One region of the Vibrio sp. ABH4_348 genome, then DNA from elsewhere that is predicted to be linked to it. Evidence: predicted binding sites of a transcription regulator. Region 1 holds the regulator's gene; the other holds the start of a gene.

Region 1 (4,744 bases):
AGCCAAAAAGCTGTGCCAGAAAGAATTTAAACGTTGGTTTTCTATGGCGTTTGATGTCAATCCATTGATGCGGTATTTCAGAGAAAAACCTATCGCCATTCCGACACTCTATGTCATGGGAGATCGCGATTATATGTTTCTTACCCCGGTGCGTGACATGGTGAACCGACACCAAATGAGTGAGTTATACGAAATTACTGACTGTGGCCATGTCTGTAATGTTGAGAAGCCTGAAGAATTTAACCAACAGAGCATCGCGTTTATCGACCGAAATACAAGGAAAACAGACCTAACGATTTGATGACTGCAAACTACCCATCAGCTAGCCGCTTTACCGCATTGCCAGCAAAAATCAAACGCCCCATCATTGTCTTCCAAGCACTTGGCACATTTCCATGATGGTCGATGTTTCGCCGATTCATATTCACTAATGAGCTTAAGAGCGTGTTGTTGATCTGATAACCGTTCAATCACGACAGTGACCGCAGTATCTTCAGAGATCGGTACTTCACCATAAATACTACTAATACCATCACCACGAACCTGGCAGTCAATACCTGCAGATTGAAGTAAGCCTTGCACAATGTAGCACTCGGTGGGGAAGGTGCTCGAGAATACTTTTAAATCCATACAAGACAAATTAATTGGCTTGTGGGCGAAGCTTGTCCATAACCCATTTACTTAAAATCGGGAAAACGCCCAAAAGTACAAAAGAGGCGATAACCGCTGGAGAGACAATACCGGACAACGAATCGATTTGCGCGAGTTGAGTGCCCGCATTGAGGTATACCGCAGTGCCAGGCAACATACCAAGCTGACTAACCAAATAGAACTTAGATGTCTTAATTGGCGTTAATCCCATCAGCAAGTTAATCGCGAAAAACGGAAAGACAGGAATAAGACGCAATGAAAACAGGTAAAAGCTACCATCTTTTTCGATACCTTGATTAATGGTTTCCAGCTTAGAGCCGAAGCGATTTTGCACCCAATCGCGCAGTAGATAACGACTGCTCCAAAACGCAATCGTTGCGCCAATGGTACTGGCAAAAGAAACCAAAACAAGACTAGAGGTAAAGCCAAAAAGAGCCGCGCCTAATAATGTGACAACTGCTGCTCCAGGAATCGAAAGCGCTGTAATTAAAATGTAGACGGTGAAGTAGATAGCCGCAGACTGCCAGAAGTTGTTCTGGATGGTTTGGCTAAAATCCTGATGGTATTGCTTGGCATTTTCCAACGTAAACAAATGGCCAAACTGTGTTGATAACACGACAATGGCAATGACTAGCAATAAAGCGACGATCAGTTTTTTATTCATAGTTCTCTCAAACAACTTACATAACACACGCTGGCTTGAACTTACTTTACAAGTAGCTCTTATCTAACCATAAAATAAGACCGAAAATCCTCAAGAAAAATTCTGTTTAATTTTCATAGTTTCACTCTATTTGCCGTGAAAACAAAAAGACCACCGATTGGTGGTCTTCAACAAAGAATACTTAAGTCATGGGACTTAGTTGACTTGATGACTGAGTTCGTCGCGTCGTTCTTGCGGTATAACAGACCAGTGTTGCCCCAATATGGCACCTTCTAGGGCCCACAGCAGTTCGACACTGACCTCCGAGGAGTGAGTCTCTTGAATTGAGCGAAACGCCTCTACAGACCCAGCGTTTTCGAGCTGTTCTACCGTTTCAATTCCCGCTTTTTTCAGCATTCTTTCAGTCGCTAAACGCAAATTAGGGAGGTCTTTAAGACGGTTTGGTTTGGCTTGTTTCTGCTCTTGCTTTTCCTGGCGGGCTGATTCCAATGCCTCTTTAGCGACAACCAGCAGTTGCTCTTCAGAATCAAGCCATTGCTGAGGGACTGCAAAGTACTTAGTGACCACAGGGAATCCACGTTTTTTGTACACGTACGGTTCCAGATCAAGTTGTTTAAATTGCTTGGTAGTTGAATTATCTGCTCGAATATGGAGTTTATTGTTAACGACAAGTGCAAACATAACTTCGTTTACAAAAATGCCAAATCCACCGAACATTGAACGAGACTTAACAGTTCCAAACTGTTCGAATAGTCTCATTGAGTCTTTGAGTATTGGTTTATCCATGCTGTAGTTTCTCGGTTCTAGCTATGCCACCAATCAGGTCCGAGAGATTAGCAAATCGATGCAAAATGAATGTCAACTGGATGTAAACAATCTGCATTTTTACCATCGGCAACCCCGCTACCTTTCTATGTTGAAGACACATACTGCAGTCATACTTCTTCACAGATTCAGGCCGGAAGCTTTGCGTCCCATCCTTTCGAATGGTTTGCCCTGTGCGTGGCGGAAATCAGTGATTAAAGGATAAAATAAAATTTTGGGTAATTATCACACTACCGTGATGCATTTGTGATTGCAGTCACAATATATTTTATGCTCATCAGTCGGTCTTGCTATTAATGCCTGTCTGTCTCTCACTTTGTGCATAAAATTGCCTAAAAACTCGCACTTTTACACTTGTATGCTAAGGCGCCTATTTCAAGCGTTTAACGGTGTCACGAACCACAATTTCAGGTTGCATTTCGAAGACTCGTTTTTCATGAGCGCGATCTTTGATGCGTTCCAATAAGATTTCAAATGCATTTTTACCCACACGACGTTTGGGTTGGTGTATGGTGGTCAAAGGCGGTGAAAAGTACTCGGCCAGTTCGATATTGTCGTAACCAATCACAGAAATATCGTCTGGGACCTTCACGCCTTTTTGTTGCAGGCGGCTCATCAAGCCAAGTGCCATAGTGTCATTGAAGCAAAAAATTGCGGTTGGCTTTTTATCCATGGCAATAATTTTGTCGGCTGCTAATACGGCAGTATCACATTCGAAATTGCCTTCCAAAATCCAATCATCTTCAACAGTCAAATTGGCTTCATTCATTGCGCGTTTAAAACCGGCAATACGTTCTTTACACGCTGCGGTTTCAAAATAGCCACTTAAACACGCAATGTCCTTATGGCCACTGTCGATGAGATATTTTGTCGCTAGATAGCCGCCTTCTTCTGAATTATCTATGATTTTGTCCGCATGTGAACTTTCTGGTCCCCAATCCATCACCACCTTCGGGATGTCTGATTGGCGATCTAACATTTCAGATAGTTCCTGAGTTAAATCAGAACACATGACTAACATGCCATCCACGCGTTTTTCAGCGAGCATACGGATGTAATCACGTTGTTTTTCATAGATACGGCCGGTGTTACACAAAATCAGAGTGTAACCTTGGCGATAACAATAACTTTCTACTCCGTCGATGACTTCTGAGAAAAATGGGTTAGTCGACTGTGTGACTAGCATGCCGATAGTACGTGTAGAATTGCATTTCAGACTGCGTGCAACTGCACTCGGCGCGTAGTTGAGTTCTTTAACGGCTTCCATCACCTTCTCTTGGGTCGCGTCCGCGACAAAACGAGTCTTGTTGATTACGTGTGACACAGTGGTCGTTGAAACGCCGGCTAAACGAGCCACGTCTTTGATGGTAGCCATAGGTTGGTCCTGTTGTGTTATGCCTTTACTCTAATAATACACCGATCGCAGCAGAGTGAATGCGATTGCAATGGGTGTTAAAGGTCTTAATGAAACAAGAAAACCGCTGTTTTCAGCGGTTTTCTCGAATTTAGCGTCAATTATTCGCAATTTTGAACGATTTTAGACATTAATCGAAACGCTGGCAATAGATTGCACGGGTGAAGTAATGCACTTTATAAATGCAATCGTTTGGCTTTTTAAACTTTGGATTCCGATGCTTCAATCACCACTTCTTCGTAGCTTGATGCCCAGTTTCGCAGTTGCTGCCAGATTCGACCCAATGTTTCGTGCCAGTATCTTTCTGTCTGCTCTAAATACTTACCTTTTGGGGTGTACTTTTCCCATGGCGCATCGATATTCTTTTGTGCCAGAAAATTGGTTGGCGCCGCATACGGGTCAAGACCAGCCGAGTTGAATTCGAGCAGGGCACGTTTCATGTGACTTGCCGACGTTACCACCACTAAACGCTTTTGCAAGACAAATGCAGCAGCTTGGCGGGCTTCTTCCCAGGTATCTTTGGCTGTCTCGAGTAAGATAATGTCGGATTTTGATACGCCAAGTGCCAGTGCAACTTTGGCCATCATTCGTGCATTACTTACTTCAGAGCCTGCCGCATAACCAGACAAGATTAGTTTTGCACCGGGGTACATGCGCAGAATTCGTATGCCTTCTGTTAGTCGCATCAAACCAGTTCGACTGAGCTCAGAAGTGGGGGGGATGTCGTCGTCGACCACATGGCCACTCCCTAATACCATCACAAAATCGATCGGTTCATCAACGGGAAAAAACGCCGAATACTGTCTTTCGAGCGGCATAAGAAGTCGAGATGAAACGGGTTGGAATGCGATAAGAAAAATACCGACAAAAGATAACAATACCACCATACAGCCCGTTTTCTGGCGAGTGGTGAACATGATTAACATCAGCCCGAAAAAACCAATGATAAGCATGGCCGGTAACGGCATAAGTAATGCTGACACTACTTTTTTCAGCTCAAACATAATCAATTAGCCCGAAAAAACATCAATTGAATGTAAAAAAAGTCGAAGGCGCTTTATTCCTGAAGCGCTTATGACAGAATAGCGGAATCCGAACCATGATAGCGCAGCACCTGTGACAGAAGACCGCAATTTCGACGACATTGCCCACAAATTTGCAAAAAACATCTACGGGTCTGACAAAGGTGA
Region 2 (4,744 bases), 1.2 Mb from region 1:
TGCGTGACCCATCTGGTGCTGCGTCTGGTGGACGTCGTGAACAAACTGTTGAGTTGGCTAAAGCCGGTTTGGCAACGGGGATTGCTGGCTTGTTTATCGAAGCCCATCCAAGCCCTGACTCTGCAAAATGTGATGGCCCATCGGCATTACCGCTGGATAAACTAGAGCCATTTTTGGCGCAAATGAAAGCGTTGGATGATTTGATTAAAGGCTTCGAAGATATCGATATTCGTTAAGTTTAACAACAGCATGAGTTTGTAATTGAACTCAAAGGCTTAGTTGGATTAAGGTAAAACGTCGCAACCGCGGCGTTTTTTTATGTCTGAAGAGATCTCATACCATGACACCAGCGATTAATTTGGCAAAAAAGCAAAAAGTTTCTCACAAAGTTCATAAGTATCAGCACGATCCCCGGGCTGAAAGCTTTGGTTTGGAAGCGGCACAAGCACTAGGACAAAATCCAGAAACGGTGTTTAAAACGCTATTGTTTGCGTTGGATGGCAATGAAAAATCGTTGGCGGTGGCGATTATTCCAGTTGAACACAAGTTGAATCTAAAACTTGCGGCAAAAGCAGCGGGAGCGAAAAAAGCCGAAATGGCGAACCCCATGATAGCGCAATCTGTTACTGGCTATGTGGTCGGCGGCATTAGCCCATTGGGGCAAAAAAAGCGCCTACCGACGTTTCTCAACCTGTCGGCTCAAGAGCTAAGTTCGATTTGTGTTAGCGCGGGCAAGCGTGGATTGGAAATTGAGCTGGCGCCTCAAGATTTACTGACATTAACCTCTGGTCGTTTTGCATCTTTGGTTTAGAGGTTGAAATCAAAAGGGAACCTCGTTAGGTTCCCATAAATTGTTTATTCAGATAGCGTCGTTACAGCGCTTCGTCTTCCATTTGTGCGTTATCAACCACGTGCGATTCACCTAAATCATTCGGCAATACAAGGTTCAGAACTATAGCCACGATGCCGCATAAGCTCACACCTTGTAGGCTAAAGTCACCGACACCAAATGCCATACCGCCTATACCAAATACCAGTGTTACCGCCACAATGACCAAGTTGCGAGCTTTTTGCAGGTCAACGTTGTTTTTGATCAAGGTGTTAAGTCCCACTGCGGCGATTGAACCAAACAGCAAAATCATGATGCCGCCCATCACCGGTACAGGAATCGTTTGCAGTAGCGAACCAAGTTTACCCACTAACGCCAGAACAATGGCTGTTACTGCAGCCCAAGTCATAATCACGGGGTTGAATGCTTTGGTTAGCATAACCGCACCGGTAACTTCGCTATACGTTGTATTTGGTGGAGCTCCGACCAATGAAGCTGCCATTGTAGCCACACCGTCGCCAGCGATGGTGCGATGCAAGCCTGGCTTTTTAACGTAGTTTTTACCGGTCACGTTTGAGATAGCCAGCATGTCGCCCACGTGTTCTACCGCTGGGGCAATGGCAACAGGAATCAAGAACAGGATGGCGTTGATATTAAACTCAGGGAAAACAAAGTTAGGCACCGCCACCCAGCTCGCTTGTGAAACTGGCGAAAAGTCCACGGCACCAAAAAATAAGCTGGTGGCGTAACCGGCAAGAATACCTGCAAAGATTGGAACCAGCTTGAAGAAACCTTTGGCAAATACGCTGACCGCGATAGTCGTAAGTAGAGAAATGGCTGAGATCCACAAGGCGGCATTCGCATCGATGAGCTGAACGGCACCGTCACCGGTTTTACCTAAGGCCATGTTGACTGCAACTGGTGCAAGACCCAATCCAATGACCATGATTACTGGACCTACGACAACAGGTGGTAACAAGCGATGGATGAAGTCAGGGCCACGCAACTTAATCAAAATACCCAGTAACACATAGACAAAACCTGCTGCCATTAGGCCACCCATCGTTGCCGCGACACCCCATTGCTGGACACCGAACATGATTGGAGCAATAAACGCAAAAGAGGAAGCTAAAAAAATGGGAACGCTACGTTTAGTGATGAATTGAAAAATAAGAGTGCCGACACCAGCACCAAATAGTGCCACACTAGGGTCAAGCCCCGTTAAAAGAGGAACCAATACGAGTGCGCCAAATGCGACGAACAACATTTGCATTCCTTGAATTGCAGTTTTCATAAATTAACCCGTCAAACAGAAAAATCGGCAAATTCTAGCATGTCGCAAACGATTGCTTTGGTGGGAAGATCAAATTCGCTTTCAACCGATTAAAATTGCGACGGTTTTTGAGAAACAAGTCAATTAGTGGACCGCTGTGATCGTCAAATTTAGGTGAAACTTGCTGGATAGGGTGTCTAGACTTATTGCGGTTCCTTGCTAGTTTGTAGTGTCTTGCTTATCATCTAGTCTCTTTCGAATCTAATAGGTTGAAATGGAATGCGTTGTTTAGCCATTGCAATTACCGCTGTCGCTGCTTTTGTCTCTAATCCATTGCTGGCTTTGACCCATGTCGAGCTTTATCAAACTGAAGTCGTCTTGGATGACACGCAAGATAATGCTGTGAATCATGCCAGAAAAATCGGGATGCAAGAGGTGCTAATCAGAGCATCTGGTGATCCTGATATTGTAAACAATGAGGCAATTGCTAAGGCTATCTCGCAAAATACCAAATACCTAAACCAAGTGAGCTACGGCCAGCGTGATGAGCTCACCACGTTAAAAATGCGTTTTAGCTCAGAGCATATTCGCGATTTACTGACTCAAGCTAAGCAACCTTATTGGCACTCTGCTCGACCGAACGTGCTGGTTTGGTTAGTCGAGGAACAAGAGTTTGATCGCCAAATCGTCTGGGAAAGAACAGACTCTGAGGTGAAAAGTCGTTTATTGGCAACTGCGCAATCTCGTGGACTCCCGCTTACCTTACCGCTTGGTGATTTTGACGACATCACGAATGTGTCGATTTCAGATTTATGGGGTGGTTTTCTAAATCCGATTGGACAAGCCAGTCAACGATATCCTGTTGATGCAGTACTAATTATTAAACAACAAGGTAATACATTGCGCTGGAGCTTGTATGATCAAAAGCCCAACACAATAGGTAGAGAGCGCCGTTCACCGTTATCTGGTACTCAAATTGGAGAAGATGCCGCTGACTTCGTAGTAAACCAAATCACTAACTATTACGCCAAAAACAATGCCGTTCTCATTGCTAGTGAGTCATCACAATCAACGTTAATGCAAATTAGTGGTGTAAAAAATGCCAAGGACTTCTTCACCTTAGAAAACCAATTGAAAGGTCTCAGCTCCGTGGCGCGTATGGACATCTTAAAAATTCAAGGAGATGTCGTCACACTTGAGTTGGCACTGCTGGCATCAAAAGAGGCGTTTTTGAGCGAGTTGTCTCGAGTTCAAAGATTGACGCAAAAAATACCGATGGTGAATAGCACAACCGAAGATACGTTCGATAATACTCTACAGCTAGAGCGAGCAGATACGATTGACTCTAGTCTTCTTGAGTACCAGTGGCGTCATATTGCAGTCGAGATGGAATCACCAATACCAACTTCGTTGAAACAAGATACTGAACAACCTTTAGTGATTAGTGCTGACAACATTCAGAGTGAAAGCCAATCGACTTCACAAAGCGAATTCGTGACCTCTGATGCAGAGGCACCGCAAATCCAATTTACTGAATAATTGTTCTACATGATTTGAAAAAACAAAAAGCCAGATGCGAGTCTGGCTTTTTTCGTTTTTGTGTTAGTTGTTTACAATTACACCGAAAAGGTTATCCCTAAAAAAGTTCTATTTTTGAAATCTGGCTTGTTCTTGCTTCTCAATCTCAGAAAGTTTTGGCAATCTTGAACCCAACTCTCGGCCACGGCTGCGGGTGTAGAGAATGTTGCCAGCAAAGGCAGCAATAGTCAGGCTCAGTTCAACCACAGCTAACCAACGCTCGCCACCATCGATGTAGACGAGGGTAAAGGCGTGTAAAAAATACAGCATTAAAACGAAGTTTGCCCAAGCATGTGTGTAGGGCTTACCCGCCAAAATCCCGGGCAGTGGCAGTAACAATGGGATGCTCCAAGCGATGGCCAGTGCCAAAGGGTTAAGGTGAGGATGCGGTGACAACATAGCCTGCCACAACACGACCCAAGCTAAGAGACCAAGATTCGCTGACAGCGCCAACCATCGAAACTTCAGCGTGTTAGTGCTCATCTCCACACTCATATCAGATTCCTTTTAACTTTATTGCCGCTTTTGCCAATCTCGCCCCTAGCGATTTTGCCAGTGACTGTTCTTCTACTGATAAGCTTTCACCGTGTTGAGAGACCGCAGAAGCACCATAGGGTGAGCCACCAGATTGAGTAGTGTGCAGTTCAGGTTCAGAATAGGGAATGCCCATCACTAGCATCCCGTGGTGAAATAACGGCAGTTGCATGGAAAGCACCGTACTTTCTTGGCCACCGTGCATACTGGACGAGGAGGTAAATACACAAGCCGGCTTGTCGATAAGCGAGCCAGAAATCCATTCCTTACTAGTTTGGTCCCAAAAATGCTTGAGGGGGGCTGCCATGTTTCCGAACCAGACTGGGCTGCCCATCGCAAGTCCATCACAGTGTTTTAAATCATCCAGTGTCACTATTGGATCGGATGGGGACTGCTTTTCTGGGGCGATGTCCTCAACGGTACGGATGATGGCTTGGCAACCTTGGACACTTTCCACACCGCGGGCAATTTGCCTTGCCAGTGAGAGTGTTGAGCCATGTCGGCTGTAATAGAGAACGAGAATCGAGGTC

The links. Region 1 encodes PurR, which represses purine synthesis genes. Its sites were predicted from a motif close to TNANGNAAACGTTTNCNTNA; they were not measured.
Region 2: a site for PurR is predicted at 2,164-2,183, ahead of ACXAFJ_RS09600 (uracil-xanthine permease family protein). Genes of this name have one in related genera too.

Annotation. Positions count from the first base shown of each region.
Region 1 covers NZ_JBSWVW010000001.1:908,642-913,385, forward strand. The annotation lists gene ACXAFJ_RS04190 (alpha/beta fold hydrolase) at 1-301, shown strand, start outside; gene ACXAFJ_RS04195 (putative signal transducing protein) at 319-630, opposite strand; gene ACXAFJ_RS04200 (TVP38/TMEM64 family protein) at 641-1,315, opposite strand; gene ACXAFJ_RS04205 (TfoX/Sxy family DNA transformation protein) at 1,511-2,101, opposite strand; cyclic di-GMP riboswitch class I at 2,206-2,321, opposite strand; gene purR (HTH-type transcriptional repressor PurR) at 2,511-3,515, opposite strand; gene elyC (envelope biogenesis factor ElyC) at 3,755-4,558, opposite strand; gene cmoM (tRNA uridine 5-oxyacetic acid(34) methyltransferase CmoM) at 4,671-4,744, shown strand, end outside.
Region 2 covers NZ_JBSWVW010000001.1:2,091,866-2,096,609, reverse strand. The annotation lists gene kdsA (3-deoxy-8-phosphooctulonate synthase) at 1-236, shown strand, start outside; gene ybaK (Cys-tRNA(Pro) deacylase) at 341-811, shown strand; gene ACXAFJ_RS09600 (uracil-xanthine permease family protein) at 873-2,123, opposite strand; gene ACXAFJ_RS09595 (DUF2066 domain-containing protein) at 2,382-3,641, shown strand; gene ACXAFJ_RS09590 (DUF2069 domain-containing protein) at 3,750-4,175, opposite strand; gene wrbA (NAD(P)H:quinone oxidoreductase) at 4,177-4,744, opposite strand, start outside.